Regions from separate parts of the Priestia sp. FSL P4-0332 genome, predicted to be linked through region 3. Evidence: riboswitches for the same ligand, from Rfam matches in the RefSeq annotation. Region 3 holds a riboswitch; each other region holds the start of a gene.
What was found. Region 3 has a riboswitch for cobalamin ahead of MKY06_RS01685 (HoxN/HupN/NixA family nickel/cobalt transporter). Riboswitches for the same ligand answer to the same signal wherever they lie in the genome.
Positions count from the first base shown of each region.

Region 1 (10,822 bases), 1.7 Mb from region 3:
ACTTCTTCAAGAACAAGTAAAACATGGGGATGTAATTTTATTAAATAAAACGGACATGCTGTCTGAGGCAGAAAAGTCTTCCCTGCTTTTTGAGGTTCAATCAATTAACGCTCGTGCAATAACATTATTAACGACATTTTCCCGCGTGAAGCTTGACGTGATTCAAAGAGCTCAGCTGTCTCAAAAACAGCCGCACCATAAGGCTCATGTTGAAGATCATCTTCATTTGAAAACATTTGTATATGAGTTTACAAAAAAAGTGGATCTTGAATTATTTGAAAATTGGCTGCGCCAAATGCCAGATACCATCTATCGTATTAAAGGCTATATGCGCTTTACTCATTCGGATGATACGTATTCGTTTCAATATTCATACGGCATGCCTCTATATATGAAAGAAATGATGAAGCTGCCCACCACTCTTGTCTTTATAGGGGAAAACCTCGACCACACTAAGATGAAACAAGAATTATTTAATCTTGAACAGCAGTCCAATTAAAAATCCCGCCTAGAGCGGGATTTTTTTTATTACTTATAAACAGGCATTTTGTACTCTGCGCAAAATTTCATATGCACGATTTCCAGCTAACTCTGTCAACTCTTCAAATTTTTCATCTCTTTTCAAATCAAGTTCAATAATTTCTTTTGCCAGCTCAATAATCTCTTCTTTTTTCAATTGTTGCACAGCCATTTAAAACGCCCTTCCCTTTTAGAATTTATGTATATTCTCACATTTATTTTCTATTCATCATTTTGAAAGCAAGTGGTTAACCACAAAGCTTTATCCTGCATGGTTAACCACTTGGGATCGAGTTAATCATTAGTTTATAGGACTCTTTTCCCTATTTCATTATTTATGTCACTTTTTCTCACATAGTAATTCAAAAATATAACATATATATGTTAGAATGTATTACATGTTATAAATTTTTGTATTTTTTTCCTTTATAATAATAACATACTACTACGTACTCAGGGGTGAGGGAGATTGTCTACGAATGAAGCGTCATATCGAGATAAAAAAGTCATGTCTATTGGGATTGTAAAAGAATTAACCGGTTTATCAGAAAGGCAAATTCGCTACTACGAGAAAAGAAGCCTGCTCTTTCCGGACCGAACCAATACGGGTATCCGGAAATATTCGTTTTCAGACGTCGAACGATTAATGGATATTGCCGATCGCATAGAAGAAGGAGTTCAAACGAGTGAAATACGCACAGAACTGGCCAAAAAAGATGAAGCGAGAAAAATGAAAGAAGTAAAAAACCAAATGCTTCAAGGTCAGTTGAACGCTCATTTCAAGCGGAAGCTATAAAGTATACATACGGTGACTTTCCCGTCTCCGTTTTTATTTCTTTACGGCAGACAAAAAAGCGCATATCTAAGGATATCCGCTTTTTTGTCCGTTAAGCTGAGCGCCCTTTAAAGAATTTCGGCTGATGAGAACTCATGAACTTAGTTTTAGATAAAATGAACATAACCGATCCGCCCCAAATGAACAAAAAGGCAATCATCTCTACGCTAGAAAACGGTTCATGATACACGAATACCCCTAATAAAAGCGTCATGGTAGGAGCAATGTACTGTAAAAAACCGACCATCGATAGCGGAATAAGCGGGGCCCCTTTAGCGAAATATAATAGTGGCATAGCTGTAGCAACACCGCCTCCAATTAAAAGAGCACTCAGATCAAGCGACTGAAGGGAAAAACTTGAAGATCCTTTCACTAAAAGAAAAATAAAATAAATAACTGCAATAGGTGCAACCATCATCGTTTCAATCGTTAATCCTACTTTTGCTTCTAATTGAATAGTCTTTTTTACAAGACCGTACAAACCAAAGCTAAACGCTAAGCTTAATGATACCCATGGGATATGCCCGTATGTAACTGTCATAACGATAACACCTATAGCAGCTAATCCAACAGAAGCACCCTGCCAAAAATTAAGCTTCTCTTTTAAAACGACTATACCAAGTAAAATACTAACGAGCGGGTTGATGTAGTAACCTAAACTTGTTTCAATAATATGATTATGGTTAACCGCCCAAATGTAAACGAACCAGTTGATGCTGATCAGCACTGAAGCCACAAATAAAATGACCGCTTGTTTCGTATTACGAAATAATAAACCAAGCGTCTTCTTTAAAGCACTCATTTGCTTTGTCACAAGCAAAAGTAAAAGCATAAAAACAAATGACCATATGACACGGTGAGCGAGTATTTCATTCGCATTCACCTCGCCAAGAAGCTTCCAGTAAAGCGGAAAAAGCCCCCACATAACGTAAGCGCTGGCTGTATAAACAATACCTGCTCGTTTAGAATCTTGATTCATTTCTCAACCTCTTTTCTTTATCTCTCTGTCTCTTATCATTATAGATGCATTTACCTCTTTTTTATAGCTTTATTTTGCCTATCGAAATAGCTCATTAAAAAAAACGATCGCTTTCAGCTCGACCGTTTTTTATACCTTATTTTTTAGGCTGTTTAAATACTTTGGCACTGCGAATATATTCTACATCTTGTACATTTTCTCGCGCGTTAGCGATTCGAGCCGCAGCAAAGAAATAATCGGATAAACGATTTAAATACTGAAGCACCGCCGCATTAATTTTATACTCACGCTGCACGCCAACAACAAGCCGTTCTGCGCGGCGTGTAATCGTCCGGCAAATATGAAGCGTTGTCGCTGCAGGTGTGCCTCCAGGTAAAATAAAACGCTCAATGGCCGGCGCTTCTGACATATAGACATCAATGCGCTTTTCAAGTACTGATATCATGTCGTTTGTTACTTTGTACGGATGATCATCTTTTGCAAATGCTAAATCACTTCCACAGTCAAAAAGCTCATGTTGAATCGTAATTAGCTCTTCTTTTACATCTTTTAATGTTGTTTCATCCAGCTGATAAATCGCTTGACCTACAAAGCCATTTAGCTCATCAATCGTACCGTATGCTTCCACTCGAATATCATCTTTATTTACTCGTCCTCCAATTAAGCTTGTCTGCCCTTTGTCCCCTGTTTTTGTGTAAATGTTCATTATATTTCCTCCTTCAATCGATTAGCAATTCCGTACCAAATGTGATCTACTTTCCGGGCATATGCCGCTAAATGCTGATACGCATACCCGCATTCATCTCTCCACTGCCGCTCTGTTGGATCTAAAGGAACAATCCCTTTGCCGACTTCAGTTCCAATCACTATTAACTTTTCCCATACACCGCTGTCTCTCCACTTCTGTATTAACTTTTTAACAACAAGGTGCGGAGACTCCAGCTCGCTATGTATTAATTCCTTAACATAGTGCTCAAATCCTTCTAGCACTATGTAACTTTCTTCGAACTCAAGCGCTGGTAAAACAGGGTTTTCATACAAACAATGCCATTTTACCAACTCACTGGCATAATGCTGCTTCACCCATTTTCTTTTGCCGGTAAATGCACCGCCGAATACGAAATGCATGCTCTTCTCTCCTTTGCCTGTTTGTATGTACACGCTACTGAAAAACCTTCTCCATAAGAAAAAGAAACATCCCAAAGCGACGCTGTCTGTTTAAAGTGGGATGCAAGTAAACGCAGCGGTCCGCCGTGTGAAACAATAGCAATGTGACGCAATTGCTGACTGGCCGCCAAATCGACCGCTTCTTCCCACGCTGCCCAAATTCGGTTTGAAAAGCTTGAGAAGCTTTCACCATTCGGAGGCGTATGTTCTGTCCAGTGATCAATCCAATTTCTATACGCCCGTATGTTTTTTAAATCTTCATACGTCTTCTCTTCCCAATCTCCAAAATGCAGCTCACGCCAATTTTTACTTTTAACCACCTGAGATTTTGGAAAAACAACTGCACTTGTTTCTAGCGCTCTTTTTAAGTCACTGGAAATAACGAGCTGAGGTTCTAAAAAAAGCTCTTTCAATTCATTTTTCCCTTCTATACTTAAAGGCGGATCACTCCACCCTATATATTTTTTCTGTTGATTTTCAAGCGTCATGCCGTGACGAATACATGTGATAACCAAAGAATTATCCATAAAAGCGTTTCTCCTCCTTCAATGGTTGCCCCTATAACATCTCCTGTTACGCCACCAAACTGCGAACGATAAAATCGTATCCAGAGCCATAGAAAACCGGCAAAGAAAAGAATAATGAATTTATTGTTCATAAAAATAACGAAAATAGCAACTAAGAATAGGCTCATGATGATAAATCCGTAAATAGACCGTTTGGTGACTCCTTTTTGAAAATATGCAGCCAGACCCGTCTCTTTAGCGGGCTTATCTCTCAGCAACAAAAAGGCTGCTCCAATTCTTGGAAGCGTAAAGACAATTAAGCATGCCCAAATTGATAAAGAAGAAAGAGACACTAATTCATAGATCGCACTAAAACGCAGCAGCAGCAGAACCATAAGAGAAAGAATAGCAAAAGACCCAACGTGCGGATCACTTAAAATCTGCAGTTTTTTTTCCTTTGACTGATGAGAAAAATACGCATCGCTTACGTCCATCCAGCCGTCTAAATGAAGGCCACCCGTTAAAACAAGCGGTAAAAGCAAAACTAAAATACTATCAACAATCGTAGTGATAGGTGAAGATTGAAGCAGCTGTAAAAAGCTATAAAACATCAAGCCTAGTAACATACCAATCCAAGGCAGCACAAAAAGTGAGCGTGCCGTTCTTTTTTCAGTCCATTGAACGGTTTTAGCCAGTGGTAAGATCGTAAAAAACTGGAGAGAAATTCGTAGTATAGCTATCCATTCTTTCATATATCTACACATTCCTTTCCTTTTTTAAAACGATAAATTCCCGCTTCTACACAAATAGCCACATCTGCTTTTTCTACAATATACTGATGTAATTTCCCTAACATCTTCATATAGCTATATGTGGGCTCTTCTAATACGCCCGCTTCAAACAGTTCATTAGATACTAGCACAACCGTCTGAGACTGCGCAAACAGCTTATCGAGCGTTTCTATCATATGAAGAAAAACCGCTTGTTTCCCTTCTTTTGTTTGCCACCTTCTTTCTGTTAAAAAAAGCTCATTGGCAAGCCAATTCGTGACACAATCCAAAAGTATAGCATCATCACTTTGAAGATTTGGCAAAATTTGTTGTAAATTTACAGACTGTTCGATCGTTACCCAAGGCGTGTTCGCTGCTTGGCGTTCTTTTTGATGAAGCTGGATGCGTTTTTGCATTTCCTTATCTGTTTGCCTGCTTGTGGCAATATAAACAGCGCGCTTTGCACAAAAAGTTTGAACCATATTCTCCGCTCCACGTGATTTTCCGCTTCGAACGCCTCCGCTAATAAAGATGATCATATTTCATCGAGTCCTTGTTTGATTACTTTAAGTAAATAGTCATTTTCTTCTTTCGTTTTCACGGCCAAACGGATATAGCGTCCATTTAAAAATGGAAAGTTTTCAGTATGACGAGCTACCACGCCATGGCTTGCTAAATAGACAAGCCATTCGCGCGTTTTAATAGAAGACGGAACGCTGCAAAGATAATAGTTTGTTTGAGAAGGAGAAACCAAAAGCCCCCATTCCTTTAGTTGACTCAAGATCCGTTCCCGTTCTTGTTTAATATAATGTACGGTTTTTTTCACAAAATCTTTTTCATCCACACATATCATTCCTACTTGCTGCGACAATCCATTTACACTCCAAGGAGGCTGCTTTTTAGACATCTTGCTAATGATTTTTTCATTTGCCAAAATATAGCCAAGACGAAGCCCGGCAATATTAAACATCTTTGTCATGGAACGCACCACAATGATATGCTCATAATCCAGAATAAGAGAATCAGATGAAGGCTGATGTTCGACAAAATCAATGAATGCCTCATCAATTATTAAGTATGTACCATGATGAGCAGCAGCTTTTACTACTTTCATCCATTCCTCATGACTATACATAACACCCGTTGGATTATTTGGATGGCAAATCCACAGTATTTTTATGTCCGGAAGAATACTCATAATCAACTCTATATCCCAGCTCCAGCCATTTTCTTCAGCTAAAGGAACGTATGTCACTTCACATCCATAAGCTTTACTTGCCTGTTCATATTCAACGAAGGTCGGCTGTACAATCCCTGCTTTCTCTCCTGAAAATAACGAAGCAATAAGGAAAAACGCTTCAGCGGCGCCATTTGTAGGCAGCACTTGAGCAGCTGAAACATGATGATGAGCTGCAAGTTTATTTTTCAGCTCTGTTACTTGAGGATCAGGATAACTAAACGCTGCATCCTTGAATTCGTTCCACTTTTCGTGAAGCACAAGGGGAGCCCCTAAAGGATTTGTATTCACGCTAAAGTCTTTTATATGCGATAAATTCTCGGCCCCTATTGCTTTTAAAAAGACATTAGGATTAGCTCCATGTGTAGGTAATAGCACTAATAACTCCTCCTAACAAAAGATATAATAACCACGTAGCATAGACCGTCCTTTTCATAATGAAAACAGCTTGTTCAATATGACCGGCTTGCAGGGGAATGAGTGGTTCACCCATTTTTGCACGATTAGATTCTATGCCTTTATATGTATTAAGCCCGCCGAGTTGAATACCTAAAAGAGCAGCCACTGCGCTTTCCCCGTATCCGCTATTTGGGCTTGGATGCTTCTTAGCATCACGCTTAATCAAACTCGTTACATGCCCAAGAGAATACTGGCTTTTTACTACATTAACAGCCGTCATCACTACTGCAGTTAGCCGACTTGGAATATAGTTTAATACGTCATCGGTTTTTGCACTAAAGTAGCCGAACAGAAAGTAGCGGTCATTTTTGTACCCAACCATCGAATCACATGTGTTAATAGCTCGGTAAAAAAAGGCTAGGGCTCCTCCTCCTATAAATGCATAAAAAAGCGGAGCTGTAATACCATCACTTGTATTTTCAGCCACGGTCTCTACCGTCGCTCTGGCAATTTCTCCTTCTGACAAACGATCTGTATCTCGTCCCACAATCATACTTACTTCATATCTAGCTTTCTCCATATCTCCTAGCTGAAGCGGCTTTTGTACCTTATAAGCAGCTTCGCTTAAAGAACGAGTGGATATAGTAGTCGCAATCATTACGCCCTCTACTAAAACACCTGCTATAAAATCAACTCCGTACAAAGCATGGAGGAACAAAAAGGGAACAACTCCTGCTAGCACAGCCATACTTATCACAAGAAGCAATCCTTTGAATCGTTTTCCTACACCTTTATTTAATCTGGAATCCATCCAATAAATCCACTTGCCAAACCAGCGAACGGGATGCGGCCAATTTTCGGGGTCGCCTATGATTCGGTCAATTAGTAAAGCAATCGTCATGGCCGTCATGTGTGCAATTATCGCTTGTGTAATACTCATTTTTTCACCTCTTTCCCTTAAGTCCCTGCTCTAAGCTTATTTTCACCAGCTTGGCTACCGCTTGACCTAAAGCGGTCATAGAGCCTGCATATTCATATAATGGTCCTTGCTGAGACGCTGCAACTGAGATGCTGTCCGTAGATGTTCCCGTAGCAATAGTCTTTGTAGCTGGATCTATGATCCCCAGCTGTGACAGCGTTTTTGTTTTAGCTTCTGTGGCCGCAATAAAAAGCTGTAAAAACGCAGCATCCGTAAGCGTACCTTCCACGAAAAAAAACATATTAATTGTACCGGGAGAGGAATAGAACGGGACAGCTTCGTCAGCTGTAATATCTACTGCGTTTCCTACTCCAGCCGTTATCACGGAAGCTACTCTTACTCCGTAGCCTTCATAACAGTAAACCGCTCTTTCTTTTAACCAAACGGCTGTCATCAACCCTACGATTTGCTCATGGCGTACATTTTCTTTCATCAAATATTGCTCATACTCCATAGAAGGAGTATCTGAATAATAGTCTTTGTGAACAAATCGATTGTAAAAGGTGTCCGTTTCCGTAATACCTGTTCCTAAAACCCCTGAGCTGTATGTTTTATAAGAAGTCTCGGTTTTCATGATTAAAAGCTCAGGCCGTTCTTCAATTTTAAGATGTGAAAAGGGACCAATCCCCTTTTCAATTCGAACTGGAATATGGTCCCTCTTCTTATTTATTGTACACCTCAGGGTATACTGCTTTTGCTAAGTCATCTAAGCCATCTACAATACGAGGTCCTAAGCGGTTGATTTTGTTTTGATCAACCTTCTCGATGTTACCCTCTTTTACAGCAGTCATGCTGCTCCAAGCGGGACGCTTCATAATCTCATTTTTGTCTGCATCATACGTTGCGATAATAACGTCAGGGTTTAACTTAACAACTTGCTCTTCAGAAAACTTAACCCAACCCTTTTCACTACCCGCTACGTTATCAGCACCGATCATAGTAAGCATTTCGTTCATGAACGTACCTTTTCCTGTTGTATAAATCTCAGGAGCTCCTGATACCTCTATCCATACTTTTTTACGATCTTCTTTTGAAATCGTTTTTGCTTTTTTCTCAATTGAAGCTACTTTTTCTTTCATGTCTTTAATTGTTTGATTAGCTTCTTTTGTTTTACCTGTTAATTTACCGATTTGCGTAATAGAATCATAAACCGTATCAAACGTTGTTGAATCTTTTACAACAAATACCGGAATACCCGCACTTTCAATTTGTTTAAATACTTCATCCGAAACGCCCATACTTGAAGCGTGTGCCAGCACTAAATCAGGATTTAAAGCAATAACTTTTTCTGCATTAACGTTCATATCTCCTACCTGCGCTTTTTTCTTTACGCTTTTAGGATAATCATCGTTGCTTGTAACACCGACTAATTCTTTTTCAAGGCCAAGGGCATATACAATCTCCGTATTACTTGGCATTAATGAAACAATTTTCTTAGGCTGTTTTTTCAACGTAATTTCTTTATCACGCGCGTCTTTTACCTTCACTGGAAATGCAGCTTGTGACGTTTGTGCCGTATCTTGCTTCGTTTTTTTATCACTGTTGCTTTGGCTGCCTGCACCGCATGCAGCAAGTACGATGACTAACAGTGCAATAATGGAATACGAAAGCCATTTTTTCATCTAAATACTCCCCCTATATATTGTTCATTGTGAATACGAAACCTCCACGTTAAAGAAAAAGCAAATGATCATGCAAAAAGCAGCGCTATCCCGTTTTTCCGCTTTGACTATGTATACTGCTCGCCGGCAGCTTCAAAATAAAAAAGCTTTACTTTCAATTGAAAGCAAAGCAGGTAACGTCAAGATAAGCAGGAAAAGAATCCGTTCACTATACTTGATAAGTATGTTCATTACCCTGCTTCACCCTTCCTCGAAGGTTTCACAGCTAACAATAAGGCAGGTCTCCTGACTTACGCACAAAGCGCTTACAGTGGCGGGACCGCGCTGGTTTTTCACCAGACTTCCCTTTTCACTCAATCTTTAAATTGAGACCTTATTGCTTTACGATTATTCACTTGTCCTAGTATACCCCACTCATGGAAAAATGGAAATAGCCATTCTCACAAAAAAAGCTGCGAGAATGCTCTCGCAGCTTCAGGAATTAAAGAGTTGCTAAAAATTCACGGACCGCTTCAGGCGTTTTAGCATTTGCACTGTGCAAGTGTGCAATTTTTTCACCGTTTTTATATACAAGAAGAGAAGGAATACCCATTACATTGTTTTCAGCAGAAAGTTCTTCAAACTCATCCTTGTCAATTTTAAACCATGCTTTATCTGTATTTTCGTCAACGATTTCATCAATGAACATATCCAAACGTTTGCAATCAGGACACCACGTTGTCGTAAAAATCCCAACGCTTAGTGTTTCGTTCTTAATTTGTTCGCGAAATTGTTTTTCTTCCGTAAATTGTTTCATCGTGTTACCTCCAGCATCTATTCGTTCCTTCTCACTATTCTATGGTAAGAAGTCTGACTTCATTATAAACGATTTTTTTATCGTTGTGCTAATGTTTCAGCTTATTTAGACCATAACGGTTTTAGACGTAAAAAAATGCTAGCTTAAAAAAGCTAACATTTCGAAATCGTAGAATGTTGTGTCTATTATCAGCTAAACCATTTAGGCGGCATGTTTCGGTTCCAATAAATTTTCCCTAAATCATAATGCTTTTGAAAATTATCTGCAGCCGCATGATAGTGAAAATTAAACCAGTATCCATCTTTTGGAGGATTTTCACGCCGTACGTGAAACCGTATTAAGTCCTGACCGGTCTCCCGGTCATATACATGGAAAATCTTTTCACCGTAGCCAGCAGCAGGATGCTCGCTTATCTCGAGATTCTGAATTGACTGTTCACGTTCAGTGCCAATGTCGGTCAGCACTTCTTCAATTTTAGGTAACACTGCTTGACGAAATTCGTCTTCAATGACAGGCCCAATTTTTGTTCCGAATTTTTCCACTGACTGTTTTTCAGCTGATTCCATTGCATACGTAACAAATGATGAAACGTCTTCATATTTTGGTTCTTCATATGGCAAATGAATATCTTCTATAACAGCTGTGACAGGAGTTGTTTCTCTTACATACCCTGCTTTATGTTGCTTGTCCGCTTTTGCATCATCAACGTATAAATATTCTGGTGGAGTGACAAGCCCAAATGTAAATACTGTAATAAATACAACTAGCATTCTTTTTATCCATCTAGGCATTCGTATCTTTCCTTTCTCATCTTTTCCCATATGGTCTTTTCATATCGTAAAATTCATTGTTATAACTCACTAGGTATTGTAACATACTTATTAATTTTTTACCTATATTTGCTTATTCATTTATGCTGCCTACGGGCATTCGAAGACTTTTTAGTTAGCACCTTCCTTCTTCTGTTTGAGGTTGTCACACCGAGCGGAAACCTATACAAGATATTCCTTTTT
Region 1 covers NZ_JBBOUA010000001.1:2,029,755-2,040,576, reverse strand. The annotation lists gene MKY06_RS10285 (CobW family GTP-binding protein) at 1-499, shown strand, start outside; gene MKY06_RS10280 (hypothetical protein) at 533-691, opposite strand; gene MKY06_RS10275 (MerR family transcriptional regulator) at 989-1,315, shown strand; gene rarD (EamA family transporter RarD) at 1,407-2,333, opposite strand; gene MKY06_RS10265 (cob(I)yrinic acid a,c-diamide adenosyltransferase) at 2,470-3,039, opposite strand; gene MKY06_RS10260 (bifunctional adenosylcobinamide kinase/adenosylcobinamide-phosphate guanylyltransferase) at 3,039-3,461, opposite strand; gene MKY06_RS10255 (histidine phosphatase family protein) at 3,413-4,027, opposite strand; gene cobS (adenosylcobinamide-GDP ribazoletransferase) at 3,985-4,758, opposite strand; gene MKY06_RS10245 (bifunctional adenosylcobinamide kinase/adenosylcobinamide-phosphate guanylyltransferase) at 4,755-5,315, opposite strand; gene cobD (threonine-phosphate decarboxylase CobD) at 5,312-6,391, opposite strand; gene cbiB (adenosylcobinamide-phosphate synthase CbiB) at 6,366-7,352, opposite strand; gene MKY06_RS10230 (adenosylcobinamide amidohydrolase) at 7,357-7,965, opposite strand; gene MKY06_RS10225 (ABC transporter substrate-binding protein) at 8,054-9,013, opposite strand; cobalamin riboswitch at 9,272-9,404, opposite strand; gene MKY06_RS10220 (thioredoxin family protein) at 9,495-9,809, opposite strand; gene MKY06_RS10215 (YpjP family protein) at 9,998-10,600, opposite strand.
Region 1: it holds a riboswitch for cobalamin, as region 3 does, so the genes downstream of both, MKY06_RS10225 (ABC transporter substrate-binding protein) here and MKY06_RS01685 (HoxN/HupN/NixA family nickel/cobalt transporter) in region 3, are expected to answer to the same signal.

Region 2 (10,822 bases), 180 kb from region 3:
CCCTGGATATGCCGTTTTAAAAGTTATTATTACGCATATTTATCAATTCATCCGTTTGAATTCTACTATGTATCCAGATAAAAAAGCATAATAAAAAGCCCATCGATTTTCGATGGGCTTAACTTTTTACTTTTGTTCTTCTTCATCTTCACGATCAAACCAAAGGAGCTCTTGATCATCTTCATCTCCATTATAGTTGATGAGAATTTCTTCTCCTGCTTGGATATCCGTATATGCATAAAAATCAAAGGTATGATTGTCAAAATTAATTTCATACGTAGCATTGGGTGTATACGAGTGATTAAACAGCATACCGTATCCCAAAAGAATAGCCGTATGATTCACTCCATATTCAAAAGCATAATCCGCTAGTGTTGTTTTCTCAATAAAATCATGCTCTTTATTAGGATAAGCGATAACAGGAGCTTCGTGAATAAGCGTTCCTTTTTTAATATCTTGCTTAGCAAATACACCTCTATTAAATTCTCCGTCGCTTATCGCAGACACTTTTATTTCGATCATATTCGTCACCTATATATTCTTTCCTCTAAGATTTTTTTCTTCCTTAAGCTTGACAGTTTCTAATGGGGAAATCAACTGTTTTTCATAACCACTTGAATATAAGCTGAAGGAGCGCTTATCATGCACACTTGTGTAAGCACTTACCTTGTTAGAAACATGCAATTTGATTTTATTTTAGACATGGAAAAGCAATGACCTTGCGCATAGCGCTTTTTTGAGCCATTCAACATGTGAAGAATCGTTTTTCTCTGTGATATAATCGTTTATGCTGTTTTTTTATGTTAATCTATCACTCTTACTACCAAATTTATCTCATGTTAGAAAGAAGGTTTTAAATGAACTTAAGATGGTGTAACGTATGCAGTCCTTTCTTATCTTATGTGGGGGCTTACGCCAATTTATTGGAAGCTGGTTCACCACGTAGCACCAGGGGAGCTTTTAGCTCAGCGCGTTTTTTGGTCTTTTATTTTTATGCTTATTCTTTTATTGATAACAAAGAAATGGCGTACATACATTACGTTTGTAAAAGAAATAATGAAAAAACCATCCTTATTCTGGTCCCTTTTTACTGCGTCTGTACTTATTAGTGCAAATTGGGGCATTTTTATGTGGGCTGTCATTGATGGAAAAATAGTAGAAGCGAGCCTTGGACAATATATTAATCCCCTAACAAGTGTTTTATTAGGTGTTATTGTCTTAAAAGAGAGATTAAGCGGAGCTCAAATTTTTGCATTTATACTAGCAGGGATCGGCGTATTAACACTCAGTCTTCATTATGGTGTTGTTCCTTGGATTTCGCTTAGTTTAGCTCTTACTTTCGGATTATATGGTTTGGCAAAGAAAAAGATTAAAGCTGATTCGACAATCGGATTAACTCTTGAAACGATGGTCATCTCCCCTATTTCATTAGCATACATAGGCTACCTCACGTTTCAATCACACTTGCAGTTTTTTGATTCTTTTTCAACAAGTCTTTTATTAATGGGAAGTGGAATGGTCACAGCTCTACCACTCTTATTATTCACAAAAAGTGCTAAAAAAGTATCATTATCAATGCTTGGTATTCTTCAATATATTTCACCAACCTTATCTCTGCTAGCAGGAGTAATTCTATACCATGAATCGCTAACAAAAGCTCATGTTATTGCTTTTAGTTTTATTTGGTTAGCTCTTATTGTTTATACGTTTTCATCTATTACTAAATGGGGGAACAAAAAACACATAAAAAATAAGATGGAAGCCTAACAGAAGCATACATTTTCTTACGTATTATTTCTAAACAAATTGGGCTGAAAGGAGCGATACTTATGAAACAAATCATTGACGCTCATATTCACCTCGATCAATATGAACCGAAAAGCTGGAAGGACATAATAGAGAAGGATCCTTCGTTACAAGCGCTTATTTCTGTATCTTCCACATTACAGTCTTGCCAACTTAATCAAAAAATCAGCCAATTGTATTCCTGTGTGAAACCCGCCTACGGATTTCATCCTGAACAAATACTGCCTTCTTCAAATGAATTAGCGGAGCTGTTTGCCTGGATTGATCAAAACAATGAAGAAATGATAGCTGTTGGTGAGGTTGGTCTACCTTATTACTTAAATCAGACTTATACTCTTTCTCTAGAGCCCTATTTGGAGCTGCTTGAAGCTTTTATTATTCATTCAAAAAAGTGGGGAAAACCGTTAATTCTTCACGCTGTATATGAAGACGCTGAAATTGTGTGTGACTTACTAGAAAAACATTCCGTGTCTAAAGCTCACTTCCACTGGTTCAAAGGAGCTAAAAAAACCGTTGAACGAATGAAAAACAACGGTTACTATATTTCAGTTACACCTGATATTGTATATAAGCCTAAAATCCAAGCGCTTGCCATGGAATACCCTCTTGACTACTTGATGGTCGAAACAGATGGTCCGTGGCCATTTGAAGGACCTTTTCAAAACCAGACAACGGTTCCATCAATGATACATCAGTCCGTTGAGGAAATAGCACGTCTCAAAGGAGTTTCTGGAACGGAAGCATATGATTTTTTATATCAAAATACGTCTTGTTTTTATAATCTCTCCACATAAAAGGCCTTTCCCTAAGGAAAGGCCTTTTATATCTAAATTCGTTTCACAAGTTTTACGATTAGCACAATCACTGCAATGACAAGAAGAATGTGAATGATGCCGCCGCCAATATGAAAAACTAATCCTAATAACCAAAAAATAAATAAAAGTCCAATAATCGTCCACAACATAATTTTTTCTCCTTTTTTATATGTAGTATTTGTTATAATTCTATATTTCCCTAAATGTGCATAAATAAACGCATTTCATATACATCTTTTCACTAAGGAAGGTTCACATAATGTACAAAAAGTACTCATGTTCTCTGTGGTAAAATAAGTATGTAATCTTATTTCATTTAAACTATAGCGGAGATGATTAACTATGACGTGGATTGTATTACTTTCCATCATTCTTGTAAGTGCACTCAAAATATTAGTAACGTGTCTTCCAACTCCAGTGGTCAAATGGCTTATGACTAAATTTCAATTACATCCAACACTTGATGATCAAAATGTTACTGTCACAGTTGATGGGAAACATTTAGAAGGCAAAGACAAAATGCAAGTGATTGATTATTTTAATAAAGCAACATTTTTAAAACAATATTATGTCCATGAAGGAAATAAGGACTATTATAAACACCTAGAAGACAGTGAAACTCCACTGGTTATCGATACGAAAAAAGGAAAAAAAGATGTTCGATTATGCGTATACAGTTATGATGATCATGTCGATGTCGTAAAACAGTATAAAAAGAAAATTATTGCTTACAGCCTGCTGTCTGATCACCTTCAAAAGCAGTCCATAACAGCTGACCTAGCTTAAACCAGTCGCCTATAAGGCGGCTTTTTTAGTTTTAGGTTGAAGCTATCTTATTTAAAAATTCCAAACTTTAACATTAATTCTAATGCTATAATATAAATTAATTGGTTGAAGTAGATTTCGGCGAGCATCAAAAGTTTCTTTTCAAGTGGGCCTTTTGGACAACTATTGTCATGACAATTACAGCCATTTTAACAAATGCTATTTCCCTTTAGAGTCCTACCATAAAAAAGGAAGCCGACTACCATAAGGCAATCGGCTCACACATGTAGGATATTGATTTAACACTAACAAAGTACAACACAACACTAGTAATTATATAATATATTTCATTATTTTGAAAGCGATTTCATATATATTTTCAAAAATATTTTGTTATTTGTTTTTCATAGAAAAAAACCACGTTTCAGCCAATTCGAAACGTGGTTCTTTTCTGTAAGGACTTGCCCTACAGGCTATAAATGTAAGTACGTTCATTATAGCATGAGCTCTTATCTAGATTCCATGGTAATTACTGTATAATATCGTTACATTACGACCGGTTGTATTTTTCTGTCCATATGCAGCGTATTCCATGGCTCATCCTGTTCAGCAAGCCTTCCGATAAAACCTTGTGAAATCCAGAATGGGATAGCCCCCGGTAAAAAAGGATGAGTATGCAGATACAACGTGTCATAAAAATGATTTTGAGCAAATTGTTCCACTTCCTTTAACAGCTGCTGTCCAATGCCTAGACGCCGGTATGCTGGATCGACATAGCATTTTACAATCTCGGCTGCAGTTTTATGTTCATATCGCTTTTTTAATGCATGAAACCTTCCATCGTAAGCGTATAAACCAATTGTTCCAATTACTTGTTGATTTTCCGTGACAGCTGCAAAAAAAGCAGCGCCTTTCGCTTGAACATAATGTTCATTAAAATGAAGCAAATCCACAGAAAGCTGATTTTTTTCCAGCATAGGAAATAGCTCATTCCGCATATTCATGACAAACTGAATCACTTCAGCATCCTTTTCTTTTACTTCTTTAATTTGATACATTTGTACTTCTTGCACGTTTACTGTCACATCCTTTTATCTATCATTGTATCCTTTCTCTTTTTCCTATAGGAACAACAATATTGACTATGGCGTTACGTCTAAATGCTGAGTCAGCATATAATACTCGCTTGGATTTGTTGTCCAGTTTTTCACTTTTTGATTATAAGCAACAACAATGTTTGGATGTACAATCGATGACGTCAGCATTTCCCCATTAATCAAAGCGGTTGCTTGCTTGGCTAGCTGATCTCGTTTTGCGTCATCTACTGTTGAATTTAACTGTTCTATCATTTTTGTTAGCGTATCGTCATTAATCCGGCTAGCATTTAAACCACCGCCCGGCAAATAGTTCGTGCTTAAATAATAGCTGGCATCCCCTCTAGGTGCTGTGATAAGGCTGTACAATGCTAAATCCCAATCATCTTTTGCCATTACATATTCATCGCTGTCTTCAACTAGGTGAATCTTAATATTAATTCCTAACTCTTTCGCATTAGACTGTATAAGCTGAGCAATCAAAGGAAGTTCTGGCAATGAGCTGTATGTGACAAGAGAGAGGGATAATGGCTTTCCATTTTTGATTACTTTGCCATTTTTGAGTTGATAGCCTGCTTTCTCTAAATATTTTTTAGCATATGCTATTCCTTTTGTCTCACTAGCAGTATTATCAGCAAAAGGAAATTGGGGTAAAAATGGACCTCGAGCCGCTGCCGCTTGATTGTTCATTATGCTGCTGACAATTTCTTTTCGGTTCAGTAAGGTATCGATAGCTTTTCTTACAGTTTCGTCTTTTAATGCGTCATTGGTTTGATTATAAAGCAATAAATGAGTACGCACACTAGGTACTCCACTTACTTTGAAAGACGAATTCGCTTGTAAAGTGCTCAAGCTTTCTAAAGGCGGGCGATAAATAATATCGGCTGTCCCGGACTGAAGAGCCGCAACTCGCGCATTAGCATCTTCGTTAAATGCAAAGATCGCATTTTTCAATTTTACTTTCCCATTCCAATAATGTTCATATCTTTCTAACTTCACTTGATTTCCTTGATCGAAAGTCAAAACGTGAAATGGCCCTGTGCCAATGGGCTTCTTAGCTATACTAGAAACATCAACATCTATAATAGCTGTGTTTGGATGCACTAACTCAGAAGGAAATTTAGGCATTGGTTCTTTTAATGTAATTGTCAGCGCATGACCGTTCGCTTTCATTTCTTTAATATTTAAAGCGTTTTTCATCGCATAACTTTGATCTATCGTTCTTTGAAGAGAAGACTTAACGGCATTTGCATCTAGCGCTTTGCCATTTTGAAACGTAATGTTCTTTCTTATCGTAAATGTCCACGTAAGACCGTTATCTTTCGTTTCCCACTTTTCAGCAAGCCAGGGCTTTATTTTTAAATCATTGCTGATTTTAACAAGCGTCTCCCCTACTCCCGCACGAACTGCTGTATAATTATCATCCGTATGAGGATCAAGCGTTGCAGATGTAAAATTAAATAAAAACGTCACACTTTTATCCGTTTTCTTTCTTTCTTTTATACTTATGCTCTCTTCATTAGGAGCGCAAGCAGTGAGGCAAAGTACCACAAGAAATATCATAGATACGAGTTTTTTATTATTTATCATTGATTTTTCCACCTTCTATTTTAATACACAAAAAAGCACTTCTAAAAAGAAGTGCTTGTCTTCACAACAAATTCAGATAAACGTATCCCTTGTTTATCCTATTTTTGGTTCTGCCAAAACACCTCCCTATCCTCGTAGGTTATTGTGTGCTGCGATTTATGGCAGGTCTCCTGGCTTCAAGTCACTGCCTTATACCGCCTTCCCGTCTCTAAATAGACAGTGGCTTTTTTGACATAAGGCTCCTTGTTACAGTGGCGGGACCGCTCCGGATTTGCACCGGATTCCCTTTTAAGGCAATTGAAAAACAATTGCCACCATAAAAGCTGGTTATTTAATTTAGTAGCGTGCTCTTGAAACTCTAGAAGTAGAAGCTGATGGTGAAACATCTTCATCATCAAATCCAGTGGCAATAACGGTTACCATCATTTCGTCCTTTAAATCTTCATTGATCACGGACCCAAAAATCATATTTAAGTCCTGATCAGAAGCAGACGTGACAATATCTGCTGCTTCCTGTACTTCGTAAAGACTCAAGCTGCTGCCGCTCGTAATGTTCAACAGCACGCCTCTTGCTCCATCAATCGATGCATCTAGCAGCGGACTAGAAATCGCTTTTTTCGCTGCTTCAATTGCCCGGTCTGATCCGGAAGCTCGTCCGATACCCATAAGCGCAAATCCTTGATTAGACATGATGGTTTTTACATCAGCAAAGTCAAGGTTAATCAGCCCCGGAACAGCGATTAAATCTGAAATACCTTGAATACCTTGGCGAAGAACATTATCTGCTTCACGGAATGCTTCAAGCATAGGCGTCTTTTTATCGACAATTTCAAGCAAGCGGTCGTTTGGAATCACAATAAGGGTATCTACCGATTCATTCATCGCAGTAATACCGCCTACTGCTTGCTTCGTACGTTTATTTCCTTCAAACTTGAACGGGCGAGTGACTACTCCAATTGTTAAAGCATTTAGTTCACGGGCAATTTGGGCAATAACCGGAGCTGCTCCAGTACCGGTTCCTCCGCCCATGCCAGCTGTTACGAATACCATATCTGCGCCTTGCAGTACTTCTTGAATTTGTTCTCTGCTTTCTTCGGCTGCTTCTCTTCCCACTTCTGGATTAGCTCCTGCACCTAATCCTCGCGTTAAGGCCGCACCAATCTGCATTTTCACATCTGCTTTAGATAAGTTAAGCGCCTGAGCATCCGTATTAACGGCGATAAATTCTACTCCTTGTACACCGTGTTCAATCATACGGTTAACGGTGTTATTTCCTCCACCGCCGACCCCAATTACTTTAATTCGCACTAGTGGCGATACATCTGCATCAAATCCAAACATTCTAAGTTCCTCCTCAATGATCAAAATTACTTTCTCTTATTATCCGAAAAAACACGTGAAGAACCTTTTACTCCTATGTTTAACGCGTAACTGTTCTTTTGTTTTACAGATTTTATACACTTCTCTTTTAACCTTTAAATCTTTACATCTTTATGTAAATTTATTGTTGTTCTAAAATTAGTACGCCGAACTCTTTTATGGTTTTTCCACTCAAAATGGCATATAAGCTTATTGTATCATTCATTTGACAGATGTCTGTATTTAATTTTGAGTAAGATGTGACTAAGAGAATAATATTTTTATAGACAAAATGAGAAAAAGCCCTTAGAAATAAGGGCTTCTCTAGATAATAAACCGTTTTATAATTTCCCAGTTAAGAATTGAGCTTCTCCCATGCCAAAGCTCCAGTCAGCATTACCGTTTTCAACAATCGAAATCATAATGTCGTTTGGCTGAATGCCGCAGCTCTCTCCAAGCTCTTTTACAATTAATCTGTAAAGAGCTTGCTTTTGCTCTTCTGTCCGCTGTTTACTCGTTACACTTATAATAACCAAATCCTTGCTTCTCTCAAAGCCAAGACCTGTATCTTCAATAATCATTTCATGAGCAGGATGCTGATGTACAATTTGATAACGGTCGCGCTCCGGGACGCCAAAGGCTTCTAGCATCGCTCGGTGAGTAGCGTCTAGTAATGTTTTTAACTCTTTTTCATCTCTTCCTTCTATTACATCAAATCTAAGTAATGGCATACTAAGTAACCTCCAGCTTTTTGTCTAATGTATTATTGCTTCATCATATCACAACTATCATTTGTTAAAAAAAGATATGCTATTCACAATGTGCTCTCTAGTGAAAGAGACCTCAAACGCTTCAATAAAAGCTGAACCTAATAAAAAGAAATGAGCAACATAACGGCTCATTTCATTAGTACAAAAATATTTATAATAAGAGCTAAAATACATACAGATACAATGGCAATGAGTACGTTCATCACAAGGTTTTGCGAGGATGTTTTGGCTTGTTTTTTCATATCAGCCCGACTCATCTGTTGCTTTTCATGATCACTTTTAGACATCACGTAGCCTCTCCTATTCATCAAAATGTCAGCAGTGTGTAAATGATTTTTGAGAAACCTTGATCCAGTTCTTTTGTATAGACAGCAGCACATGCAGGTTATCACCAGTTATTTTAGCATGTTTTGTCAAATAAGTGGACTATGTAGCGCTTCAATTTAGTATTCACGGGCAAATATATTTAAATTCGTTGCTTTTCTCTTCTTTTCTCGCTATTGTTTGAGAAGAAGGATAATTAGATACGATAAAGGATGATACGATATTGAATAACCATACGCAGCTGCCTCAGTATATCTACACATACGCATGCAGCGAAGAGGAACTCTCACTATGTCAATTAGAGAGACGCTCTCTTTTTGAAATTGAAACTGAGAAACCTATCATAAAAAGTGCCGTTAAAATTGATCCAAGCAGAAGCCCTTTTATCAAAGAGCGATTAGATATTATGTATGAATCAGATGACCTTGCAGATATTTGTAAACAAGTAGAAGATATTGACCTTGGAGACAAAACATTTAAACTCATTTTCATGAAAATTAATGACTTGGAAAAAGATCAAAAAATAAGTTATAAAGGTCAGCGTGCTATTGAACGTGATGTGGGTTGGCATTTTGTAGCAGAAGCAGACTTGCATAACCCTGACCATTTGTTTGGCATTGTTCCATTTGAAGGACGCTGGTATTTTGGGAAATATCAAAAAAGCGAAGCGGTATGGCTGCATCATTTGAAGAAACCGCGTGAATACTCTACAGCACTCAGTACCCGCCTTGCAAGAGCTGTAGCTAACATTGCCGTTCCAAACCCTGAAGGAATCAAAGCGATTGATCCATGCTGCGGTATCGGTACAGTCCTTGTAGAAGCCCTTTCAATGGGCATTGATATTGTAGGACGCGATATCAATCCACTTGTGACCGACGGATCTCGTGAAAATATTGCACATTTCGGCTTAAGCGGTGATGTCAAAACTGGACCGATTTCAGATGTTACAACTCACTATGATGTAGCTATCATCGACATGCCTTACAATCTCTACACCCACGCGACGCCTGAAGATCAGCTTTCTATTTTAAAACACGCTCGCCGCTTTGCGGATAAAGTAGTCGTGATTACAGTAGATACGATCGACCATATGATTCATGAAGCTGGCTTTTCTATTTCAGATCGCTGCGTAGCGCGCAAAAGCGTATTTTCTAGACAAGTAGTTGTATGCGAATAAAAAAGACACCAGTCTAACAGGCTGGTGTCTTTTTATTTACCACTCTTTAGGTTCATAGTCTAATTCTTTGAATAGCTGCGTACGCTCTTTTTTCGTTAAATCTCTCCATTGCCCAACAGGTAAGTTGTTTAAATGGATATTCATAATACGCGTGCGCTGAAGGCGGTATACTTCATATCCGAGCACTTCACACATACGGCGAATTTGACGATTTAAACCCTGTGTTAAAATAATTTGAAACTCATACTTAGACAGCTGTGTCACTTCACAAGGAAGCGTTTTTGTGCCTAAAATTTTTACTCCCTCAGACATGTTTTTGATAAACTCTGGTGTAATTGGCTTATCTACTGCAACAATATATTCTTTTTCATGCTTGTTTTCTGCACGTAAAATTTCATTAATAATATCGCCGTCATTTGTAAGTAAAATTAAGCCGTCTGAATCCTTATCAAGTCGTCCAACGTGGTGAATACGCAAAGGGTGATTGACTAAATCAATGATGTTTCCCTTTACTTTTTTTTCACTCGTACTTGTAATGCCGACTGGTTTATTAAGCGCAATATATACATTATTTCGAGCAATCCGAAGCTGTTGGCCGCTTACTCGAATATCATCGCCAGGCTTAACTTGATCTCCGACTTTTGCAACCTTTCCATTAACGGTTACTCTTCCTTCACTAATTAACTTATCTGCCCCGCGTCTTGACGCCTTTCCAGATTCGCTAATAAATTTATTCAGTCTCAGGTGAATCACAACCTTACATTTAAAAATTTTAAAATTTGTCTCTTCTATTAGAAACAGACATATGCCAATTTCTATACCGTCCCTATCGTAACATGCTATACGCTTCTCGTCTGCTTTTAATTTCATTACTTAATCATATTTTTTTAACAGTAATAGAAGTATAGCTCCAAAATACTTTGTAACCTTATTCTTAACATTTCAATCAATGCTTACACCTGTGAAGCTTGCATCAATCTTCACTTATATACAAGACCTAGACGTCTGGATTGACTGATCAGTATAGAGTTGCTACTATTATACTGACCGATCAACTAGTAATTATATCAGGGAGCTGTTTTCATGGAACCAACCAATTCAAAAGAAAAAATTTTAAGCGCA
Region 2 covers NZ_JBBOUA010000001.1:483,859-494,680, reverse strand. The annotation lists gene MKY06_RS02640 (AI-2E family transporter) at 1-91, shown strand, start outside; gene MKY06_RS02635 (SET domain-containing protein) at 127-522, opposite strand; partial or broken gene rarD (EamA family transporter RarD) at 883-1,767, shown strand; gene MKY06_RS02625 (TatD family hydrolase) at 1,830-2,600, shown strand; gene MKY06_RS02620 (lmo0937 family membrane protein) at 2,633-2,770, opposite strand; gene MKY06_RS02615 (YfmQ family protein) at 2,964-3,407, shown strand; gene MKY06_RS02610 (GNAT family N-acetyltransferase) at 3,932-4,459, opposite strand; gene nikA (nickel ABC transporter substrate-binding protein) at 4,529-6,070, opposite strand; cobalamin riboswitch at 6,213-6,404, opposite strand; gene ftsZ (cell division protein FtsZ) at 6,407-7,411, opposite strand; gene MKY06_RS02595 (tautomerase family protein) at 7,771-8,160, opposite strand; gene MKY06_RS02590 (hypothetical protein) at 8,328-8,486, opposite strand; gene MKY06_RS02585 (TRM11 family SAM-dependent methyltransferase) at 8,747-9,700, shown strand; gene rluF (23S rRNA pseudouridine(2604) synthase RluF) at 9,737-10,444, opposite strand; gene MKY06_RS02575 (TetR/AcrR family transcriptional regulator) at 10,784-10,822, shown strand, end outside.
Region 2: it holds a riboswitch for cobalamin, as region 3 does, so the genes downstream of both, nikA (nickel ABC transporter substrate-binding protein) here and MKY06_RS01685 (HoxN/HupN/NixA family nickel/cobalt transporter) in region 3, are expected to answer to the same signal.

Region 3 (10,822 bases):
CCATCCAACGTGGGAACACCAATGGCCGCTGTAAAATTGCCATCACTTCCGCCGCCCACAGCTGCTTCTTCCAATTTCATACCCAGTTTGGCCGCGATTGATTGAGCACATTCAAATAGCTCTTCCGTTTGTTTAGACTTGACCATCGGAGGACGATTCATTCCTCCCGTTACTTCGAGCTTAATCCCTTTTAAAATGGGTGTTAAATTCAAAATAATATCCGTCATGCGTTTTGCTTCTTCTTCTGTAGAAACACGTAAATCCACGTGCGCTTCTGCATATTCCGGCACTACATTTGTACCGCTGCCTCCCGTAAATGTCCCAACGTTCACCGTTGTACCTTTTTCATAATCTGTTAAGCCCTGCAAGAAAATCACTTGGCGCGCCAGCTCTTCAATCGCATTGATTCCTTCTTTGTGGTGATTACCCGCGTGTGCTGCTCGTCCCCATGCTTTTACGGTGAAAATTCCCGCTCCTTTGCGCGACGTTTTTAACGCGCCTGAACCCGCCACCGCCGGTTCCGCTACTAGCACTGCTTCACTCCTTTGTGCTTCTTCTTCAATGTATTTTTTAGAAGAAATTGACCCAATCTCTTCATCCGAATTGCAGAAAAACACAATTTTTTTATCGAGCGATAAGCCAAGCTCTTGAATCGCTTTAATCGCCCATATAGATTGCACAATGCCGCCTTTCATGTCTAAAATTCCCGGACCGTACAGCTTGTTTCCCTCTGTTCTTAGACTCAGCCTTCCCTTTTCCCATACCGTGTCAAAGTGACCGATAATTAAAAGCTGCTTTTCTCCTTCTCCAATCGTAAATTTCAAATGGTTTCCTACTTCTTTTTCTTCTATGATTTCGTATCCTACCCCCAACCGTTTATGAAACAGCTGCGTTAAATACATTCCACACTGATCTACTAACTCTTTACTGTAGGACGGTGATTCTTTTTTCACAAATCCAACTAAATCTTCAAGCATCTCTTGTTCGTGTTCTTTTAAATAACTAAACACGCTTTGTTCTACCATTACCTGACTCAAATCAATTCCTCCTCCAAACAACCCCTGCTGCTTGCATTAAATGCTTTTATTTATCGTACGTATAACTATGTTCTACGTTTCACATAACGACCTTAAATTATCCTTAATTATAATGGTTTTCAGACAATTTTCCATCCTTTAAATACAGATAATACTTTAACTTATTCATAACCGACCGAAAATAGCCATAAACTTCAACAAATTCATACAAAAAAGCTTCAATCTTCAACAGATTAAAGCTTTCGTTTGACTAATTGACATTTATTTTAATATTTTTCCCTTTTGACTTCACACTCACAAAAACAAACATAGACACTAAAAAAATAAACAGAATAACGCCAACCATTTCAAAGTTTACTTCGGCCCATGGGTTAAAGAAAGTGAATGCTAAATAGAATGACACACCATACGCGAGGACAACAATAACCCAGCCCATCAAGCGGGAAGCAGATTGTCCAAATTTACTCGATTCATTCACCATTTTATGTACAATCATCGAATCGATTGTATCTGTAAGCATCATACCAAACATAAACACTAGTCCTAACAAAAGCGGGGTATACTTGCCTGCGTTCCCTACAGCTAGAGACCACACGGCCGTTTGACTGACCGTTTCGGCTGCTAAAGCGAACAATGCTCCTACAAGAATAATTAAAAAAGGATTCGTTGTTCCTTTTGCGATTTTCGGAATAAACTTTCCTTTTAACCCGCTCAGCTGAAACTCTTCCTCTTTATTTTTGGTTCGAAGCAAATGATACGTGTTTAATGTCCCGATTAGAAAGAGAGAGATGATGGATACCCAAGATGCAAAATGATCGAAATACGATGGAAACGTAAAATTCTTCATCACCACGCCCAGCACTCCGGCCGTGACGGCCACCATTCCTCCGTGACCTAGTGAAAACAGCGTTCCGACCCAAGGGGCAAAACGGCTGCCCATTCGCCAATTATATCGAGTCTGGCCATCAATAAAAGCTAAGTGATCTGCATCCAATCCGTGCCTGATTCCTAATAAAAAGACAAGTAAAAAAACTGATAAACCTTCCATTTCCTACACTCCTTTTTTAAAAATAAAACGTAAAAAAGCCTCAATTCTATAGAAATTGAGGATGTGTCGGCATATGAAAATAAACAGCAATTGCTCACTGCGTACCTTGATACACCGCCTCTTTCCTAGAAGAGTCAAGTGTACAGAATAGGTAGGTCTCCTGGCTTGAGATCATCATTTTCTACCGCCTTCCCCGTTTTGAGTGACGATAAGATAGAAAACTCCCTGCTTACAGTGGCTGGACCGCTCGAGATTTGCACTCGATTCCCTGTTACCTCTTACGCTATGTAAGAGCACCTAAACTGTGCGAATGATTCATTTTCTTCCTCATTATACTAGTACTTCTTACAAATGAATAGAGAAAATTCAAATAAAAAAGCCCTGCTAAGCTTTACATGCTTAGCAGGGCTTTTTAAAGCAATTAAACTACTTCTACCGTTACGTCTACGTTACCGCTGATTGCTTTTGAATACGGGCAGTATGAGTGAGCTAGGTCTACATATTTTTTCGCTGTTTCTAAATCTAAGCCTTCGATATGAGCTTCAAGCGCTACTCCAATTTTCACTCCTTGATCAGCTTTATCAGGAAGCAGCTGAACAGTAGCTTTTACTTCACTGCTTTTGATTTCTACGTTATGTTTTTTCAACATAAATTCTAACGCGCTGTTGAAACAAGCACTGTATCCAGCTGCAAACAGCTGCTCTGGGTTTGTTGCTGTTGTTGCTTCTCCACCAAGCGCTGGAGGTGTTGCAACGTCTAAGTTAAAGATGTTATCTAAAGAGTGAACTTCTCCTGTTCTTCCACCTGTGTTAACGACTGTTGTTTCATATAAAGCTTTCATGTATAAACCTCTCCTCTTTTTCGTTAATTTTATTAAAAGTTTTTTATTTATCGTTTCTGTAATTTAATTGTACACAATTTAATTTTAAAAAACAAGTATTAAATACATTAAAAATTTCCCAATAAAAAAAGCCGCGTATTTGCGACTTTTTCTTAATAATATTGAGACTGTTCGTCATAAGCTGATTTTCGAAAAATAGACAAGTTGGTAATAGCCCTCATCAGTTTCGTATTAAAAATAACATAATGAATAAACAGCGCCAGCACGCAGCCTAAAACGGCTCCTGTTAACACATCGAATGGATAATGAACGCCAACCCATACGCGTGAAAAGGCAATGAGTACGCCCATGACAACCCACATGCGCCCTGAACGTTTGAAATGCAGCCAAATGGTAAAAGTGATAACTAATGCAGATGTAGCATGATCGCTTGGAAATGAAGAATTTGCGGCGTGATCAATAAGCTGATTCACGTGGTGAGAGATAAACGGACGATCTCGATAAGCAAATAAACTAATCACTTTATTGATAATGACTCCTGTGGCACAAGCACATAAAGCTTGAAATGCTACAACACGGCTGCCGTTTTTATTAATAAGTAAAAACAAGCCGAGTAAAACGATAAGTACATACTGGGCATAATCTGCAAAGAATACCATCAGCGAATCTAGAGGCTTTACGTGTGAGGCATACTGATTCACCGCGTGGAAAATGGTATAATCTACTGAATTGATAGCTGATAACATAATCGAAATCCTTTCTTATTTTTAAATGTCATTAGCTATCTTATCAGTTTCTTGAGAAAATGAACATGTTTTTGTCAGAAGCTTCCTAACTGGTATTTATAAATAATGTATTCAGGCTGAGTAGTAAATTAACGGCCTTTCGCCCATTAACTCACCTGTGAGTGATCCACAATATTTTTTTGCAAAAAGATTTCTTCTAAAGAAGGTTCTTCGACGTGAACTTGATAAATGTCGATGCCGCATTGAATCAATTCGCGAATAATAAGAGGAATATTTCTTTCTTTTTGAAGCATCACTTTTGTGTACATGTGATGGTATTCAACTTCGGGACTCAACGTACGGAAAAACTGTTGAATGTATTCTTTGTGACTGTTTGGATAAGGATCATGTTTGATCATCACCGTTTTTTTCGCTTGATATTGAAAGCGCAGCTCTTCCATTGTACCTTCTATTAAGATGACCCCATTTTTCATAATCGCTACACGTGTACAAATCTTCTCAACTTCATTTAAATTATGAGACGTCATAAAAATTGTCTTGCCTTGATTTTGGAGTTCTCTTATTAGTTCATGAATGTAGAGAGCAGATTCAATATCTACTCCAGAAGTCGGTTCATCTAAAAAGATAAGATCTGGGTCTGTTACAATTGCTTGAGCAATTCCTAACTTCTTTTTCATTCCAAATGAAAACTTTCCAACTTTCTGATGGTCATGTCCTTCTAATCCTACTTTCTTCAGTACATTACTACAATGTTCTTTCGAAAAACGATGGCCGTTTATCTTTAAAAAATAGCGCAAATGATTGAGCGCTGTCATCTCATCATAAAAGTTAGCATAGTCAGGAAGCACACCTATTTTCTTCTGAAGCTCTAAATCAATATCACTCTGTCCCAGCAGCGTAAATTCTCCTGCTGAAGGAAATGAAACGCCGGTAAGCATATTAATAAAGGTAGACTTTCCTGCTCCGTTTCTTCCTAAAAACCCGTAAATTTCTCCTTGTGGTACCTGTAAATTAATACCGTTAACAACTGTTTTAGATCCATATTTTTTAGTTAATTTACTTGTTTCAATGGCATACATATTATACTTCTCTCCTTTTAAAACTCCAAAGTGCCGTACATAAACAAAGTGCTGCAAAAATAAGAAGAACTGTTAGATACCCTTTCTCCAGCTTTAAATAGTAGTAAGGTGTCACATACTTAAACCATGCAATGTACGCTTTTGATGAAAATATGCTCCATCCACTCAGTACCGGTAGAACAAACGATAAAATAATTGATAAAAACATAGTATGAGTTGGGCTTGGCGTTAAAGCTGAAAGCATTAAAACAAATGAAATGATACAAACGGTGAATAGCAGGCACTCTAAAAATATATAAAAAGAAAAATGATGCGAAATAAACGCAATTAGTAGAAATGAAATAGAGATACAAACAAGCCAGAAGCAACAAATACCTAAGAATTTCCCTAATACAATACGCTCTCTTGATGTTTTGGTAACTAAAAACCTTGCTGTTCTTGTTTTAATTTCTTGATTAATAACATTATGAGAAAGACTTGAAATAAATAAAGGTCCGAACCCGAGAAGCATCACCAAAATTCCCCCGTTGGCTCCATCTCGAACCTGTGCACTCGTCAGTTGACCTCCAAGTTGACTAACTATATGGGCTATTCCATAGGAAGCACCACATACGATTAAAATAACGATAATTGATTTAATACTTTTAAATAAGCTTTGAAACTCTTTTACACTAATAGCCCACATTTTTAAAATCTCCTTTTCACATAAGTTTGACCCCTCTCATCCAACAAAAGGATGATTTACTTCTATCGGTAAAGCTTTTTTCTCTTTTGGCTTTCCACTCCAAGAAAAATTTGTCCATATGCGCAGCAGCTTTTCCACGGGTCCAGTTTTAAATTTTTGCACGTACATATAACTGCCGATAAGCTGAATTCCGTAAATACCGATGCAGACAAAAATTCCTGCAATCATGCCAAGCTTTCCGAAATAGCCTAAGCCATAGCCATAAAAAATCGTCGTGCATATAACCGTTTGCATTAAATAATTGCTAAGTGATATTCTTCCTACGCTTTCAAAAGCCTTCATCAAAAATGACTTTTCACATTTCGCATATAGCCAAGCAAAGCCTGCAATATAACCAAGAGATAGAAGACTCCCACCTAACATATGTGTAGCGCCAGCCCAATTAGCATCCGGCCACAGGTACATAGTTCCTTTTAACAGCAAGCCAAGCGGAATCAGCGCGGCCGCCCAACGGCCATACTGTTTTTGATTAGCTGAAACGTCGTAAAACCACTTTTTCTTTCCTGCATACATACCAAATAAAAACAAAGCGCCCATTATAAATGGCGTAAACAAGAAGGCAAAAGCAAATTTATATCCTGCCATATTCACCGGATCAGCATTGTTGCGGTGGTCTTTAATTTGTTCATAAGTTCCGCTTCCATACACATGAATCGTATCTTTTACATATGTCGTAAGCGTTTGTTTATCGCTAAGAAGATACATATTATCGTTTAATGAACCATAACCAGCTGCTCCCGTAAGAATCAGCAACATCGATGCCCACACCAATAGTGTTTTGGCTTTACGGTTTAAAAAGAAAAGTAGTAAAAATACTCCCATCATTCCGTAAAACGTAAGAATATCTCCTTCCCATAAAAACACTCCATGCAGTAGTCCAAACCCTAGAAGCAGAAGAAAACGGCGAAAGAAATGCCTTTTCACGCCTAGCTGCCTTCTTTCTAAGCTTTCTTTCATCTTCACCATTGAATAGCCAAATAAAAAGGTGAAAATCGGCATAAAACTTTCTTCTACCGCGACTTTTAAAAAGACATAGGCTGCTGAATCACTTGGTGATAGCGAGAAGAGATGAATCATATCCTTTCCGTAAATGCCATATTGAAAAATCAGCATATTCGCTAGTAAAATACCAAACAAGCTGAATCCTCTCATACTATCAATTACTTTAACCCGCCTAAAATCATTACTCATCCTTTTAACTCCTTTACTATGTGTCTGTGCATTTAGTATATGAAATGAAGTTTTCAAGAAAATAACCAGGAGATTATCTTTTCCTTAACATTTTCCAATTTTGTTAATCTTTTCGTAATGTTCTTATGCTAAAATCGAATACGTATGAAATGAAACAGAGGTGATTTACGTTGGAAGATGCGTCTATATTGCTAGTTGATGATGAAATTGCCATCGTCAAAATGCTGGAGACAGTATTAAAAAAAGAAGGATTCAACCAAATTTATAAAGCTCACACCGCTCAAGAAGCGCTGGATGTTTTACATAATCAAACAATTGATATTATTTTGTTGGACGTAATGCTTCCCGATCAAAGCGGATTTGATATCTGTCCTAAAATTCGTGAGCTCTCAAACGCGTATATTTTATTCATAACAGCCAAAGTATCCGACCTGGATGTACTAACGGGTTTCGCCATGGGAGGAGATGACTACGTAACTAAGCCGTTTAATCCTTTAGAAATTGCAGCACGAATTAAAGCACGACTGCGCAGAAAGCAAGCGCTGACTGAAGGAACTTCTATAAGAACGGAACCACAATCGTCAAATCGCTATGAGTTTGATCGTTTTACTGTAGATGAATCGGCAGGAGAACTCATTGTGGACGGTCAAACGGTTTCTTGCCCCGCACAAGTGTTTTTATTGCTTCTTCACTTTTGTAAAAATATGAATATTGTTCTTTCTAAATCACAGCTGCTTGAAGCCGTCTGGGGATATAATCAGTTTGTAGACGACAATACAGTAACCGTACATATTCGAAGAATTCGAGAACGAATTGAAGATAATCCTAGCAGTCCAAAGCATTTAGTTACGGTGCGCGGACTTGGATATAAATTAGTGAACGGAAAAGCGCTATGAAATCAATTAAAAGAAGGTTGACCTTTCATTTTTCATTTCAGTTTATTGCGATTATTGCATGTGTTTGCTGCGTTCTTTTTTGCGTTTTAATGTTTCTAGCTTATTACCTTTCAAAGCAAGATATAAAAAGAGACTTACCCTCTGGATCACTTAGCGTATTAACCGGGGATACAACAGTTGAAGGTGGAAAAGCAACCGTTTCAGATGATTTAGCAAAACAACTTAAACAAGAAGGACTATGGTACCAAGTACTGAACAAACAAGGAAAAGTAATTGGAGAAATTAACTCCCCAAAAGACTTGCCCCACCAATACGGTCTTTCCGAATTATTAGAAATGGATAAAACCAAAAAATTTAAAGGCTATAGTGTAGTAACAGAACTTGATACCTTTTTGACTACACCTACTTATTATATTTTGGGCTATAAAAGTGATTTAAAAGACCAGCTATATGCTTTGTATGCTAAATATAATAAACAAAATGTGCCTCCCAAAAGCGATATCCCTCTTATCAAAAAGGCGTTAAAAGAAAAAGATGCTTCGCTTCAAATTTTAAATGAGAAAGGTGATATCTTAGCTTCAATTAGAATGTCTAAAGAAAAAACACGTTACGATCCTTTAGAAATTATTTCCCGAAAAATTGAACAAGATAAATATGATTCAACAGCTACTGTATTCCATGATCCAAAGAAGAAAATTTCATGGGTTTTTTACACTCCTAATAATTACCACAGTATAACCGATGAATCTATTATTCGAAAAGCTTGGATGGTCTCCATTATCGTGGCTGTTTCTGTTCTTATAGCCACCATCGCTTTCTCCATCTGGAACGCTTTTCGCTATGGCGGCCCCTTACTTCTCTTCACGAGCTGGCTCGGGCGCATGGGAAGCGGAAACTATTCAGAAGTGCTAACAGAAAAAGAGCGGAAGCGCGTCTTTCGGAAGAATGGAAAAGTACGCTTACAATATCGTTTGTATTCAGAAGTAATTAAAGCCTTTTATGAGATGGCGGAGCAGCTTAGCTTAGCTGAAAAAGAACGAAAGCAGCTAGAAACTACTCGCGAAGAATGGATGACGGGAATATCACATGATTTGCGCACACCTCTTTCAACGATTCAAGGATATGGGCATATGCTTGAAAGCGGCCATTACAATTGGAACGAAGAAGAGTTAAAAGAAATTGGCCAAACACTCCGTGATAAAAGTGAATACATGGTGGAGCTTGTAGAGGATTTTTCATTGGCCTTTAAGCTTCAAAATAACGTGGTTGTTTTAGAAACAAAAAAAGTGGACGTTCATCAATTACTTCAGCATATTGTTTTAAAATTCGTTAACGATAGAACCATTGAAAATGTTCACTTCTCTTATGTGCCCGCTCATCTTCAACCTTTTATTCAAGCTGACCCGCGCTGGTTTGAACGAATGCTTGATAATTTAATTTTTAACGCTATTAAACATAACCCTAAGAACACTACCATTACGATTTCGACCGCGATAAAAAGTGACTGCGTCTTGATTACGATTCAAGATGATGGAATTGGAATGGATGAAGAAACGCAGAAAAATTTATTTGACCGCTATTACCGCGGCACAAATACAACCGAAAAAACAGAAGGTGCTGGACTTGGCATGAGCATCGCAAAAGCTATTTGTGAACTTCATAAAGGACATATCGAAGTAAGTTCTACTCTTCACGAAGGCACTTCCATTATCTTGCACCTTCCTCTTTCAGCAGATCAATAGCCGGACTAACCTCCGGCTGTTTTTATACACCTCCAATCTCTCCGTGCTATAATGTACGCAACTATACATAGACACAAGGGGGAATTTTTGTTGAGTAAAGGCAGAATTTTAATTGTAGAAGATGAGCGCAAAATTGCTCGTTTAATTCAGCTCGAGCTTGAACATGAAGGGTACGAAACGGGCATGGCTTACACTGGAACAGAAGGATTGGCAGAGTTTCAAGAACACGATTGGGATTTGCTGCTTTTAGATGTGATGCTTCCTGAACTGAGCGGACTCGAAGTACTTCGTCGCATTCGAGCAAATGATGATCAAACGCCCGTTATCTTATTAACAGCTCGAGACGCCCTTCCTGATAAGGTAAGCGGACTAGATTTAGGAGCGAACGACTACATTACAAAGCCTTTTCAAATTGAAGAGCTTTTTGCACGCATTCGCGTATGGCTTCGCCATCCTGCATCAACATCGCCTGCTGAACAAGAAACGGCCACTCTTCAACTAGGCAATTTAGTCGTTAACGAAAAAACGCGAGAAGTCACGCGTGAAAATGAAGCTATTGAGCTGACTCCTAAAGAATATGATTTGCTTGTCTATATGCTTCAAAACAACAATCAAGTGCTGAGCTTTGAACAGCTTCTTACAAACGTGTGGGGATTCGATTACTACGGAGACACCAATATTGTATACGTATACATTCGTTATCTGCGCAAAAAGATTGATGCACCATTTTCAACTCCTTACATTCAAACAGTGCGCGGCGTTGGCTACATGCTGAAGGAGTAGCTTATGAAACTACAAACAAAGATTATTCTTACATCAACTGCACTGCTTTTTATTTTACTAGTAATTGCAAACAGTTCGATTTACTTCATTTTCAAGAAGACCATGGAAGACAACGCAATTGAACGTTTGCAAGCAGAAACAAGCAATGTAACAAATGGGCTAAAGCAAACGAGTGCGACGGTTAAACAAGCCAATTTGCTTCGTGCCTATTTGCCTCCTAACGGGATGATTCGTATTTTACCTAAATCCGGCAGTCCTTTAGTTGTATCCGTTACGGATCAAACGAAAGAGCTTCAGGACTTACCTTATTCCTATTATTCAAATGAACAAACAAGCATCAAAGAAGATGATGGTCATCTATACGCGATTTCACACACCCCTGTCATTTGGATGAACGGTGAAGTTGTTTCTTTGGAAGTCACGGAACAACTGGCAGATGTGGAACAATCTCTGCAGACATTAAAATTTATCTTGCTCATTGCCTCTCTTGTTATATTAATTCCAACTATATTTGCTGGACGGCTTTTAAGTAAAATTATTTTGCGGCCTATCAAATCTCTTATTCATACTATGGAAGAAATTCAAGTGTCTCGCACATTCAAAAAAATTGACCTCTCTTCTCCTTCTAAAGATGAGTTAGATCAAATGGCCAACACCTTCAATAATATGATGGATTTATTAGAGGAAAACTATAAAAAGCAAGAGCAGTTCGTA
Region 3 covers NZ_JBBOUA010000001.1:303,049-313,870, reverse strand. The annotation lists gene MKY06_RS01690 (M20 family metallopeptidase) at 1-1,058, opposite strand, end outside; gene MKY06_RS01685 (HoxN/HupN/NixA family nickel/cobalt transporter) at 1,288-2,085, opposite strand; cobalamin riboswitch at 2,219-2,401, opposite strand; gene MKY06_RS01680 (organic hydroperoxide resistance protein) at 2,507-2,926, opposite strand; gene MKY06_RS01675 (undecaprenyl-diphosphatase) at 3,079-3,672, opposite strand; gene MKY06_RS01670 (ABC transporter ATP-binding protein) at 3,819-4,751, opposite strand; gene MKY06_RS01665 (ABC transporter permease) at 4,753-5,445, opposite strand; gene MKY06_RS01660 (DUF418 domain-containing protein) at 5,473-6,687, opposite strand; gene MKY06_RS01655 (response regulator transcription factor) at 6,858-7,583, shown strand; gene MKY06_RS01650 (sensor histidine kinase) at 7,580-9,325, shown strand; gene MKY06_RS01645 (response regulator transcription factor) at 9,377-10,108, shown strand; gene MKY06_RS01640 (HAMP domain-containing sensor histidine kinase) at 10,112-10,822, shown strand, end outside.